One region of the Rhizobium sp. No.120 genome, then DNA from elsewhere that is predicted to be linked to it. Evidence: predicted binding sites of a transcription regulator. Region 1 holds the regulator's gene; each other region holds the start of a gene.
What was found. The regulator PhoB, encoded in region 1, activates phosphate uptake and scavenging genes when phosphate is short. The targets are predictions, from matches to a motif close to TGTCATNNANCTGTCAT.
Positions count from the first base shown of each region.

Region 2: a site for PhoB is predicted at 2,113-2,129, ahead of ACYJRZ_RS14330 (alkaline phosphatase). Genes of this name have one in related genera too.
Region 3: a site for PhoB is predicted at 1,453-1,469, ahead of ACYJRZ_RS23730 (DUF2278 family protein). Genes of this name have one in related genera too.
Region 4: a site for PhoB is predicted at 2,024-2,040, ahead of ACYJRZ_RS10725 (esterase-like activity of phytase family protein). Genes of this name have one in related genera too.

Region 1 is NZ_BAAJNQ010000002.1:409,702-412,973, forward strand. It holds gene pstB (phosphate ABC transporter ATP-binding protein PstB) at 1-312, shown strand, start outside; gene phoU (phosphate signaling complex protein PhoU) at 364-1,077, shown strand; gene phoB (phosphate regulon transcriptional regulator PhoB) at 1,109-1,792, shown strand; gene ACYJRZ_RS07740 (GcrA family cell cycle regulator) at 1,983-2,510, opposite strand; gene ACYJRZ_RS07745 (acetylornithine transaminase) at 2,936-3,272, shown strand, end outside.
Region 2 is NZ_BAAJNQ010000004.1:75,696-78,967, forward strand. It holds gene ACYJRZ_RS14315 (TerC family protein) at 1-363, opposite strand, end outside; gene ACYJRZ_RS14320 (SAM-dependent methyltransferase) at 537-1,250, opposite strand; gene ACYJRZ_RS14325 (Lrp/AsnC family transcriptional regulator) at 1,390-1,869, opposite strand; gene ACYJRZ_RS14330 (alkaline phosphatase) at 2,168-3,272, shown strand, end outside.
Region 3 is NZ_BAAJNQ010000010.1:82,588-85,859, forward strand. It holds gene ACYJRZ_RS23725 (phospholipase D-like domain-containing protein) at 1-570, opposite strand, end outside; gene ACYJRZ_RS23730 (DUF2278 family protein) at 669-1,343, opposite strand; gene ACYJRZ_RS23735 (LacI family DNA-binding transcriptional regulator) at 1,671-2,717, shown strand; gene ACYJRZ_RS23740 (ABC transporter substrate-binding protein) at 2,811-3,272, shown strand, end outside.
Region 4 is NZ_BAAJNQ010000003.1:41,371-44,642, forward strand. It holds gene recG (ATP-dependent DNA helicase RecG) at 1-323, shown strand, start outside; gene ACYJRZ_RS10725 (esterase-like activity of phytase family protein) at 366-1,853, opposite strand; gene ACYJRZ_RS10730 (DUF502 domain-containing protein) at 2,091-2,789, opposite strand; gene glmS (glutamine--fructose-6-phosphate transaminase (isomerizing)) at 2,966-3,272, opposite strand, start outside.

The DNA of each region.
Region 1 (3,272 bases):
TCTGGCGGCCAGCAGCAGCGCCTTTGCATCGCGCGCGCCGTCGCGGTCAGCCCGGAGGTCATCTTGATGGACGAGCCGTGTTCGGCGCTCGATCCGATCGCGACCGCGAAGGTCGAGGATCTCATCCACGAGCTGCGGGAGAATTTCACCATCGTCATCGTGACGCATTCCATGCAGCAGGCAGCACGCGTCTCGCAGCGTACCGCAATGTTCCATCTCGGCCACCTGGTCGAGGAGAACGACACCGATAAGATGTTCACCAATCCCGACGATTTCCGCACTCAGGATTACATCATGGGCCGTTTTGGTTGATGATGGCAGGCGCGCGGCTCCTTTCACATAGTTCACCTTGAGGATAGAAAAATGGTCTCCACTCACATTCTCTCTGCCTACGACGAAGACCTGAAGTTCCTGACCCGCCGCATTGCCGAAATGGGCGGCCTGGCCGAGCAGATGGTTAGCGACAGCGTACGCGCTCTCGTCAACAGCGATGCTGCTCTCGCGCAGAAGGTCATCTCCGACGATGTCGTTCTCGACCATGCCGAGCGTGAAGTCGGCGACAAGGCGATCGTTACCATTGCACGCCGCCAGCCGATGGCAGCGGACCTGCGCGAAATCATGGGCTCGATCCGCATCGCCTCCGATCTGGAGCGCGTTGGCGATCTCGGAAAGAACACCGCAAAGCGCGTCATCGCCGTGCAGGGAACTGGTGTTCCCCGCCGTCTCGCCCGCGGCATCGAGCATCTCTCCGAACTGGCGCTGAGCCAGCTCAAGGAAGTTCTCGATGTCTACGCGACCCGCTCGCCTGACAAGGCCGTGTCGATCCGCGAGCGCGACGAAGAGATCGACGCCATGTACACCTCGCTCTTCCGCGAGATGCTGACCTACATGATGGAAGATCCGCGCAACATCACCACCTGCACGCATCTTCTCTTCTGTGCCAAGAACATTGAGCGCATCGGCGATCATGCCACCAACATCGCCGAGACGATCTATTACATGGCGACAGGCGCGCAGCCGGAAGGCGAGCGCCCGAAGGACGATACCGCCAATACCGTCGGCGCAGTGACGGAATAATCTGGAAGCGAAGAAAGGAGACCATAGGCGCATGGTTCCGAGAGTTGCTGTTGTAGAAGACGAGGAAGCGCTTAGCGTTCTGCTGCGCTACAATCTCGAGGCCGAAGGCTTCGAGGTCGACACGATCCTCAGAGGCGATGAGGCCGAGCTGCGTCTCCAGGAGCGCATCCCCGATCTCCTGATCCTCGACTGGATGCTCCCTGGCGTGTCCGGTATCGAGCTCTGCCGCCGGCTGCGCATGCGGCCGGAGACGGAGCGCCTGCCGATCATCATGCTGACGGCCCGCGGCGAGGAAAGCGAGCGTGTGCGCGGACTTTCGACCGGCGCGGACGATTACGTCGTCAAGCCGTTCTCGACGCCGGAGCTGATGGCTCGCGTCAAGGCGATGCTGCGGCGTGCCCGCCCGGAGGTTCTCTCCACGGTGCTGCGTTGCGGCGATATCGAGTTAGACCGCGAAACCCATCGCGTCCACCGCAAGAGCCGCGAAGTGCGCCTGGGGCCGACGGAATTCCGCCTGCTGGAGTTTCTGATGTCCTCGCCGGGCCGTGTCTTCTCGCGTTCGCAGCTGCTCGACGGCGTTTGGGGTCATGATATCTATGTCGACGAACGCACTGTCGACGTCCATGTCGGTCGCCTGCGCAAGGCGCTCAATTTCTCCAACATGCAGGATGTCATCCGCACTGTTCGCGGGGCGGGCTATTCCATGGAAGCTTGAGCGGGTTGCCGCTCGGGTATCACCATTACAGCGCCACGCGTCTTTCAAGACGCGTTAAGGTCGCTGTAACATCTTAAAATGCTGCAAAATTTTCCCTTAAATCGATTCCGATTTAAGGAATTATGCAGGAGCGGCGGAAACAGAAAAACGGGCCTCGAGGGGCCCGTTTTTCTTTGTCTTGCTGCCACTTTCAGCCGTTGTTGCGCCGGCGCTCATGCACCGGCTGGTAGGCCATGCGCTGATGATAGGTGCAGTAGGGCGAAGAATCCGGGCTGTCGTTGCCGCAGAAGTGGAAGTCGTCCTTCAGCGGGTCGCCGACCGGCCACTTGCAGGTGCGTTCCGTCAGTTCCGTCAGGCCGAGGCGACGGGAGATCGGAACGACGACATTCGATGCCGGGCGATACTGGATTTCATTGACGGAATCGATCTCGATCTCTTCCTTCAGCATCGTTGCGCCCTGCTGGCGGGCGACCACCGTGCGGGTAGCGACGCGCGATCCGTAGGTTGCGGTGCGGGGTGCTGCTGCGCCGCGCTTTGGCGTGCGCGCCACAGTTGTGGTGCCGCCCGCCTTCGCTCGGCCGGGGAGGTTCAGGCGATGTACCTTGCCGATAACGGCATTACGGCTTACGCCACCGAGCTGCGCAGCGATCTGGCTGGCGCTCAAACCTTCGGACCATAGCTTTTTCAGCTTCTCGACGCGTTCGTCTGTCCAATTCATGCCCTGTCTCCGCTGTCGCGTTTCCGATGGCAGAATCCCTCACCATTGCCTCGCATGGGATCGAGGCGCGAAACGCTCTAAAATTGTGGTGACTAGTTCCGCCGCATGCAGTCTAGCAATTGGTTTTTAACCTAGTGTGAGGCTGACTCCGTGACAAGAGTCGCGGGAATCTTGAGGAATCGATTTCGAGGTTTTCCCCAACTTGCTGTCCGGGCGTGGCATTTCTGCCATAGGCGCCGCCCAACCCATCTCTTTTGCCGGCAAGCGCTTTCTCGCAACTGCTAAAACGCCAGTTTTGTTGACATCGCGGTGCAAAACATCAATAGTGCCCAGGCCGCCGCGAGGCGGCATTTTTGATTTTTTCGGACCCGTTTCATCAAAGGGAAGCGATCGGTCCTTAAAGTTGTGATCCAGGAGATATGGCCATGGCCGAGACCACGCCGCTTTATGACACCTATCTGCGCGCTCCTCTGCGGTTCGAGCGAGGCGAAGGCGTCTGGCTGGTCACTGAAAATGGCGAGCGCTACCTTGATTTCGCCGCCGGCGTGGCGGTCAACTCGCTCGGTCATGCCCATCCTCATCTTGTCGCCGAGCTGAAGGCACAGGCCGACAAGGTCTGGCACCTGTCCAACCTTTATGAGGTGCCCGGCCAGGAGAAGCTGTCGAAGCGGCTGACGGAAGTGACCTTTGCCGACAAGGTGTTCTTCACCAATTCGGGCGCCGAGGCGCTGGAATGCGCCATCAAGACGGCGCGGCGCTATC
Region 2 (3,272 bases), on a different contig from region 1:
GACGCCGAGAATGCCCCAGAAGAGCACGCGGTGCTGATAGAGGCGGGGCACGGCGAAGAAGGCGAAGATAAGCGCAATGACGAAGACGTTGTCGAGAGCCAGCGTCTTTTCGACGACGAAGCCCGTCATATAGGCCAAGCCGGAATCGGCACCGAGATACCACCATACCCAGCCGCCGAAGGCGAGGCCGAGCGTGATGTAAAGGACGGAGAGCTTGATGCTCTCGCCGACGCCGATCTCCTTGTTTTCCTTATGCAGGACGCCAAGATCGAAGGAGAGGATGGCGATGACGAGCGCTAGGAAGCTCATCCACATCCACAGCGGCTTTCCCAGCCATTCGACGAAAAGCAAAGACGTTTCCATGAGAGAAAACCTCTGTCGGCGCAGTGTCGGAAACGGTCCGACATCGCAAGAGCGCCGACGGCTCTCACCAGAGGGGCCCGGACCAGCGGGTTGGCTGATAGCTGGGAAGCGATTGTTTGCCTTTCAAGGGGCTCGCGCGCATTTGCGGGCGAGCGGCAACGTCATTTGCTGGTCTAATCCATGGCCCGACCGATATGGATGCCGTAAACGCTTGCCCGCTCCTGTGCGACGAAATCTGCCAGAGCGAGGGGGATTTCGACGAAGCTGCTGTGCCGCCCGAGTATGTGGAATCCTTTTGGAAGACAGGTCGCGATGCGGTCGATTATCTTTTCATAATCGACAACAAGCAGTTCCCGGCCGGCCACCAAGTGGAAAAGATCCGTATCGGCGATAACGTGTTCGTTTTCGCAAAACCAGTAGGAGGAGATCGTCAGGTCGGGAAGATAGCCGATCGGTGCCGGCAGGTTTCGTTGCTCGAACTGGAAACGTCCAGGGAGCCCGGCAGCCGATATCAGCTCCCTGGCGAGAGAAAGCTGATGTTCGGATATGTCCAGCCCGTGAAGCTGAAGCTCGGGATTGCCGGCGAGATAGGCAAAGGCAAGGCTGAAGGCGCCGGAGCCACAGCCGAGGTCGCATACCCTTTTATACTTGTGAACAGTTGTTCCAAGGCTGGTAAGCGCCTGCAGGCATTTCAGGGAGTTTCGCATCCCGAATGCGCGCATGAAGGCATCGGCGGCGCGACTATAGTCGAATATCTCGATCTGGCGCCTGCTTTCGACGGCGTTACGCAAGGCAATGGAATCGTTGCTGGGATGATAAAGATGATTACATCTGAGCAGGACTTCGGCAAATTCTTCGAAATGCCGCGTCTGTACGTCCGTCGTCATGCAAGCCGATCCTCGCCAGGGAGATTGTCTTGGTGTGATTGGAAAGGCTGCATGCGCCGAAAGCAAGCCCTCAAAACTTGCCCTTGACGCTCAATAGCCACAAGGCGCGCCGCGGCAATTGTCGAGAGCCGTTGCGATGTCAGCCGTGCGGCAAGGGAACCGGAAATCCCTCGAAGGTCTTGAGGGTATCGAGTACGATGGACGTTTTCACATGCTGGACAGATTCATGCGGCAGCAGCACGTCGTTGACGAAACGGGAGAGATCGGTGAGCCCGCGGGTGGCGACCTTCAGATGATAGTCCATTTCGCCCGTTAGCGCATAGGCTTCCAGCACCTCCGGCAGCCCGTTGATGAGTTGCGAAAACCGGCGGGCATTATCGCGATTATGAGTGGCGAGCGTCACCGAAATGACCACGAGCATGTCCAGCCCAAGCTTCTGCCGGTCGAGATTGGCCTGATAGCTGCGAATATAGCCTTCCGCCTCCAGCCGGGTGCGACGGCGCGAGCATTGAGAAGGGGAGAGCGCGATGCGTTCACCCAGCTCGTTGTTCGTCAACCTGCCGTCTTTCTGAAGCTCCTCCAGCAGACGCAGATCCAATCTATCGAGCTGTTCTTCCATTGCGCAAAATCCTTAAAACTCTCACGATACATGCGTAATATTTGCTTGTTCGATTAGGATGACAAGTTTCTACGCGCTACTATCTGCGAAGCTTGCATGGTGAAAGGTTGCGGATGACGATGAATTGACAGGAACGTTTGCATGCGAGTTTGGCTTTTTAGATACGGCACATACAATCTGCATTGCTTATCGGTTTCTGTTTTGGAATTAGCGGTTGAGAAAGTTGACCCTCTTTTACATGATTGTCATCTGGTTTTTATAAGTGGGGAGCGGGAAGCAACCAACGCAGGGGGTATAAATGCGTAAACTTCTTCTCGCCATGATGTCTGCGACCGTAATGTCCGGCGCAGCCCATGCAGCGACAGTCTATCCGTTGGACCGGGCAACGGTACTCGCCGGCTCTCCGTTCGATTTCAAGGTGGAATTCAGCAAGGTCGTCAAACCGGAAGATGTGAAGGTCACGGTCAACGGCGAAAGCTACGATGCCGTTTTCGGCAAGGCGGCCGATTTCGTCGCCGAGGAAAAAGGCGCTGAGGACAAGGTTCTCGGATCTGCCCTGATTCTGCGGGGCGTCAAGCTCGCAAAGCCCGGCCAGTACAAGGTTGAGGTTTCGGCCGGCGATGAGAAGAAGTCCGTCAACTGGGATGTCTATGGCACATCGGCCACGCCGAAAGCCAAGAATATCATCTTCCTGCTCGGCGATGGTCTCTCCGTTGCCCATCGTACCGGCGCCCGCCTCATGTCCAAGGGCATGACCGAAGGCAAGGCCAATGGCCGCCTCGCCATGGACGACATCCCGCCGGTCGCCTTCATCGGCACGTCGTCAACCTCGGCCATCGCCACCGACAGCGCCAACACCATGTCGGCCTACATGACCGGCCATAAGTCGGCGGTCAACGCCCTCGGCGTCTATGCCGACCGCACGCCAGCGAGCCTCGACGACCCGAAGGTCGAGACCATCGGCGAGGCCCTGCGCCGCACCGGTAAGAAATCGCTCGGCATCGTCACCACGGCCGAGGTCGAGGACGCGACGCCGGCAGCGCTCGTCTCCCACACCCGCAAGCGCGGCGACAAGGCCGATATCGTCGGCATGATGTACGACGTCAAGCCGGATGTCCTGCTCGGCGGCGGCTCGGCCTATTTCCTGGCGAAAAGCGTGCCCGGTTCCAAGCGCAAGGATGACAAGGACTATATCGCGCTCTTCAAGGATGCCGGCTATGCCGTTGCGACCGACAAGAACGAACTGGCGGCTGCCGCCGGCTCGAACCAGGACAAGCTGCTCGGCCTCTTCCACACTGGCAATCTCGACGTCACGCTCGACCGCGAATTCCTCAAGAAGGGCACTGTCGACAAGTTCCCGAACCAGCCTGGCCTCGTCGATATGACCAAGGTCGCGCTCGGCA
Region 3 (3,272 bases), on a different contig from region 1:
CAGCTTGTCGCGAATCGGCCCCGCAAGGAATTGGCGGATCGGGTCTTCCGGATTGGCAATTGCCTTCTTGAGTTTGGTGGTAGGTGCCTCTTCCGGCAATAGGCGGGCAAGCCATTGGCTGGCGACGATGCCCCGGTTGAAATAGCAGCTGACATGGCCGCTGGTTTCAGCTCCGATTTGCATGGCATCGCTCCAGTCCGATACATGATCGGCCGATTCCTGCAGTGCCGTCTCGGTCCCGACCATGGCGGACACCCGGTAAGCGACGATATCGCCCGGATTGACGGCGAAATCGGACCAGAGATATTTCTGGATCGGCCATTCCGTCGTCGGCTTGCGCGTGCCTTCCTCCACGGGCGGTCCGTCGGCGAAGCCGACCCAGCTTGCGACGATCTCCTCATGAAAACCTTCGGCATCGACATCGGAAACCGTATTCGGGCTTTGCGGGCTTCCGGCCGCCCGCTTGATCTTCCGCCGCAAAGCAAAGCCACGGCACTGGGCGATGAAATCGCTGCGCCACGCGATAAGAGCACTATCGACACCGGGATGCACGATCAGACTAATGTTCATTTGCCCTCTCCCTGGATTATTGCTTCCGTTCCTCTCATTGCGGCGGCGTATCGGATTTGCGCCGATACGCTGACTCTGCTAAGCCTTGGTCGAGCGTGTCAGCTAAGCGGCGCTCCTGTCTGGTCGTCGGTCTTTAGCGCCTGGACGCTGAAGCGCACGAATAAGGCTATGGTCTCGCCGCCGATAAAACGGATGAACAGCCCGCCATCGCCATGGACGCGATTGTCGTCGGAGAAACTGCCGGAGTTGCCTTGCATGAAGTGGATATCGTGCACGCCCCGTTCCGGACTGAAATGAAAAGTTTCGTCGCTTCCCGGATCCTGAAAATACTCTCCAAAGGCGATAATGACAGCGCTCGCGTCCGCTTTCGCGCGCTCGATCTGTCCGTCGAGCATGTTGGCGAGCGATAACTGTGCGCCTTCTGCCGGAATCGCGGTCATGTCATCGATCGGGAAAAGCGTGTCGCGAATATAGTCGAGACCTTCGCCCTCCGGTCCGGTCTGCAGGGCCTTGAAGCCTGCTGGGCTTTGGGCAAGGCCGGCAATATCGTGGCCGCTATTGTCCTTGAAATCCGGATCGTAATGAACCATCACCTCGCTGCCATCGACGGATTGGACATTGACGGCGATCCGGAAATCCTCGTCGCCTGCTTTGACCCAGATCTCATAATGCGGCGAAGATCCAGACGGTTTTATCGTGCCATCGGCGACCTTTCCGACCAGGACTCCGTAGGTGCGCTTGGTATTCTTGGGTTTGCGACGTTCGCGTGTCATGAAAGGACCCTTAGTGGAGCTGGAAAAATGCTTGCCTGCTTATTCGCCAATAACGAGTGCGACTTTGAGCTGCCAGCTAAGTAGCTTTATTGCACTTTGCGTCATGGCCATGACGATCTCATGAATTGCCTTGCACACGCAGGACGGGCGCGGCGCGATTTGGGCTTTACAACTTTCCGAAATCGCTAAGGAGTTATGTGTCCATAGCCGCCTATGAAAATTTTCCTCAGGACTGGATTGTGATCTTGCGTCCGAAAGCAAGTGAGGCAAGAGTTCCGGGGCCTCTCGATGCCCGAGCGGCGCGGCGCGGAAATTTCGGCAGGCTCTATGAAAATACCCAAAAGAATCGGGATTCTGGACGTCGCTCGGCTGGCTGGCGTGTCGGCTACGACGGTTTCGCGTGTCCTGAATGGCCAGGCCGACAGCCGCATCAGCCTGGAGACGCAGGATCGTGTCAGGGCGGCGGCGAGCAACCTCGGCTATGTTGTCAACCGTCTGGCAACGTCGCTTAGAACACATAAGACCGGTGTGTTCGGGGCGATCGTCAATAGCCTCTCCGGCCATTATCAGCCGCATCTGACAAGCCGCCTTCAAATCGTGGCGCAACGGCGTGGCGTGGAATTGCTGGTCGCGCAGGCCAAGGGCGAGGCTGGCGAAATCGCTGGCCAGTTGCGCCTGTTTCAGCAGGATTTTTTTGACGGCGTCATTATGGTGAGCGACCTTCCGGGCCAGCAGGCGCTCTGCGATCATCTCGATCTCATGGGTAAGGCCCATGTGACACTTGGTGCAGGGTTGACGGGCCCGCTTCCTGCGGTTCTGACCGATGATCGGCTTGGCATTGGACTGCTGTTCGATCACCTTGTAGAGCTCGGCCACCGCCGCATTTCCTTCGTCTACCGCGTCAGCCGCAGCGCGCTTCGCGACCGGATGTCGATTTTTCAGGACGCGGTTGCCGGCAGTGCCGGCTTGATTGCCGGCGATGTCATTTCCTTTGAGAGGGGCGAGCACGACCGCAAGCTCCTTGCCGATCTCCTGGCATCGCCGGAACGCCCGACGGCTCTTATCTGCGGCAGTGACGGTATTGCCATCGAGGTTGTCGCCTTCCTGCGTGATCTCGGCCTGCAGATCCCCACAGATATTTCCGTCGTCGGCTATGACAACGTGCCCGACACCGCCTATTGGGCGCCACCGCTGACGACAGTCGCACAGCCGACGGATGCGCTATGCGAAGCCTCGCTCGATCTTCTGGTTGAGCTATCGAACCTTCAGATGGACGCACGCGTTGCAAAGCGTCCGATACGGTTCGTTACCCCCGAACTTGTCATACGTGCGTCATCGAGCGCGCCTAGTTTGCGGCCACTTTCCCTTGCGTAAAAGAAGAGACGGTCTTGAGCGCAAGTGGTCGTTTTTCATATGCGCAAACGTTTGTGCAGCGATTTATAAATTATTTTAACAGGAAGTGTGCCGATGTCCGATTATCTGACCAGCGGCTTTAATAGCCCGGTAACCCGCCGCACAACCCTTCTGATGGGAGCCGCAGCCGGCCTCTCGGCTTTTGTCCCGGCGTTGTCCGCCTCGGCCGCTGATGGCGCCGACAAGCGGACTGAACTGCGCATCGCCGTTCAGATGAATCCGGTGTCGCAGGAGCCGGTCGATGCCGCCAGCAATGTCGCCTTTCGCAATAACTTTTCCATCCACGAGACTGTGCTTGCGCTCGACATGCGCGGCGATTTTTCCGTCAAGCCCAATCTCGCGACGTCCTGGACGTGGATTTCGCCGACCGTCCTCGAAATGAAGCTGCGCCCCGGCGTGATCTTCCATGACGGCCGCGAGATGACCGCCGATGATGTCGCCTTCTCCTTCGGGCCTGAGCGGCTCCTTAACAAGGACGCGCCGGGCTATCCGACCTATCGCACCAATTTCACCAGC
Region 4 (3,272 bases), on a different contig from region 1:
TTCTCTACAAAGGCCCCCTCGGCGAAACCGGGCATGCGCGGCTGTCGATTATGCGCGAGACGGAAGACGGCTTCCGCATTGCCGAGGAGGATTTGAAGCTGCGCGGCGAAGGCGAGCTTCTCGGCACGCGCCAGTCCGGCACGCCAGGCTTCCGCATCGCCAGCCTGGAAGCCCATGCCGATCTCCTGGAAATCGCCCGTAAGGATGCCGCCTATCTGATCGAGCGCGATCCGGAACTGACCAGCGAGCGTGGCAGTGCGGTACGCACCCTACTCTACCTCTTCCGTCGCGATGAGGCGATCCGATTCCTGCGAGCGGGGTAAGCGGATGGACGCGTTAGCCGCGTCCATCCCGGTTTCATCCGATCACTTGGCAGCAAGGCCAGGAATGGTGACCTGGAATACCTGGAACATAGTATCGACATCGGCACCGCTATCATCTTTGTAGGTGGCTCCGACCTGAAAACCGTCCTGGGTAATGAAGTCGTTGTCATTGGCGACGAACAGGAAATAATCGTCGGGCAGCTTCGGATCCTGAACGCTGACGATCGACATGGCCTCCCACTTTTCGGAGAGGTTGTTGCGGTCGTTCGGCGCGCCATTATGTAGACCGAAGCGCGCAAGATCGGCGCTATCGTTGATGTCGATGAACTGGCTGAGGACAGCCGGCTTGACGGAGGGATCAAGGACGCCCTTTGGCGCGACAGCCGTGTCGCTGTCGAACTTGCCGCCGGCAATATCGGTGGCAGCGGACACATCGACGGCAACGATGCTGCGATAGAGCGACTTGTCGCCCTTCTGGCCATAACCATTGTTGCTGTCGCGCGCCAGCATCAGGAAGCTTGTCGGTGAGAGCGCCACGATTTCGCTTTGCGCGGCAACGGCCGTCTTGCCCTTGTCATTGGTGAAAACCGGCAGAGGCACGACATATTCGTGCACCAGTTTCAGATGGTCGAGATCGGTGGCATCGTAAACCAGCGCGCGGGTGTTCTGCCGCGTCGAGCTGGAATCGCCGCCATCCTGGCGGGTCGCGGACTGAAGCACGACGATCAGGAACTTGCCGTCCGGGGTCAGGGACATCCCCTCGAAGCCCTGATTATTTTGGCGCCCGCTGGTCGGATCCTTCGGATCGGGCGCGGCTTCGCCTGGACCGGGGTTGTTCGAGGAAAAATTCACGGCGCCGTGGCGCATCGGCAGAAACGCGGCCGGCGGCGCCGTGGCCGAGATCATGCGCCCATCCGCCGAGAAGCGGTAGATATAGGGACCGTATTCATCGCTGATGAACATCGAACCATCGGGCAGCCGGGCAATAGCTTCGTTGTCGAGCGAGATCTTGCCGTTCGGCGCTTGCGGCAAAAGCGGCATGCCGCCTTCTGCCTGGCGGACGCCGTTAGCGGGGTCGAGGCCGGTGGTTTCGTTGCCCTTGTTGTCTTTCAAAAGCAGCGTATCCGCCAGCTTGGCTTCAATGCCCGCCTGCTCCTGGCCGGCCGGCGGCGTTGCACCGGGAGCAACCGGCGACAGCTTGATATCGATGGTGTTGAGACGCCCGCGATAATCGGTGGTGCCGGCGACATTATAGCCCCGGTCCGGCAGCAGCCACAGCGAGCCCTTATAGGTGCCGTCGGTGTTGCGGGTCCAACTCTTGATGTCGATCGACATGCCCGAGCCTGAACCAAAGGTTTCGCCGAACTTGTCACGCTGATTGGCAGGAATTCGGCCGACAGCGACGCGGCCCTTATTGACGAGCGTCACACCCTGAATGGTGACGGATGTATCAGCGAGTGCCGCGACCGGCGCGGCGAAAACGAATGTGGCCAGTGCAGCCGATAAGAGCAGGAATTTCTTCGAACGCATATATTTCAAGATGTTATCCTCCTGATGAAAACCTTTGTGGAGATAATGGCATTCATCTCCGGCCCGTTTTCGGGCCGCGCTAAGAACCGCAGCCCGGCGCCGGTGCTCCGAACATTCGATGCTGAGATACATGCAATTGTCTGCCCCGACTGACGATCTAAGGCGTCAATATGATAGAGGCATGACAATTCGCGTGAAACGCGAAGCTATTGATTCAACAATTGGAAGATGAGCAATTTAGCTCAAAGAATTCATGGGAACCGGCTGCTGCAGTTTCTTGGCTGCGACCAGTTCCTTGTATTCAGGCACAACGAGACCGCCCGATATCAGAAGCTTGGCGCCGTCCTCGGGGCTCATGTCTAGCAACGTGATTTTTTCGCGAGGAACGAAGACTAGAAAACCCGCGGTAGGTACAGGTGTCGGCGGCAGAAAAACCGCAACCATGTCCTGACCCATCGCATTGAATTTCGAGGCGATCTCGCCTTTGGCATCGGTCGATATGAAGACCATGGACCATAAGCCTGGGCTTGGATACTCGATCAACCCCACCTTCTTGAAGGATGTGCCCTGCTCCTTCAGCACGGTTTCGAAGATTTGCTTGACGCTCTTATAGATGGTCCGTACCAGCGGCACTCGATTGACGATCGACTCGCCGAAGCGGACGATGCTCTGACCAATCAAGTTCTTGGCCAGAAAGCCTACGATCGTGATGAAGATCATCGCGATGACCAGGCCGGTACCGGGTACGGCGAAGTTCAGATAGCTTTCGGGATCGTAGCGTGCAGGAATATAGGGGCGAACCCAGCTGTCGGCCCAATGGACGACTGACCAAGTCAGCCATAGCGTAATGGCGATCGGGGCGCAGAGAATCAGGCCGGCCAGGAAATTGTTTCTGATCCGCGTCGTCACGGACATTTTGATGAGTTTTTCAGTCATTCGCCGCTCGAAAACTCCGTCCCGTCGCTACCGCTCCCCGGCAAATCCTCCCCACCATCTCCGTGGACGAATCGTGCCAGAAATCGGCGCGGCATACAACCCGTCAGACACGTCTGCGAGCCGAGTAAGCGGTCGGCTCACGACGACGTGACGGTAAATGTGCGACAGAAGGAATCCTATTCCACGGTGACCGATTTGGCGAGATTGCGCGGCTGATCGACATCCGTGCCCATAAAGACTGCGGTATGATAGGCAAGCAATTGAATGGGCAGCGAAAAGATGATCGGTGCGATGATCTCGTCGACGACCGGGAGAGTAATGGTCGCCATGGTCGGCAATGTCGATGCGGCAGCGCCCTTCGCATCCGTTATGAAAATGATTCGCCCGCCGCGTGCCGCGACTTCCTGCATGTTGGAAACGGTCTTGTCGAAGAAACGGTCATGCGGGGCAATGACAATGACGGGCATGTTCTCGTCGATGAGC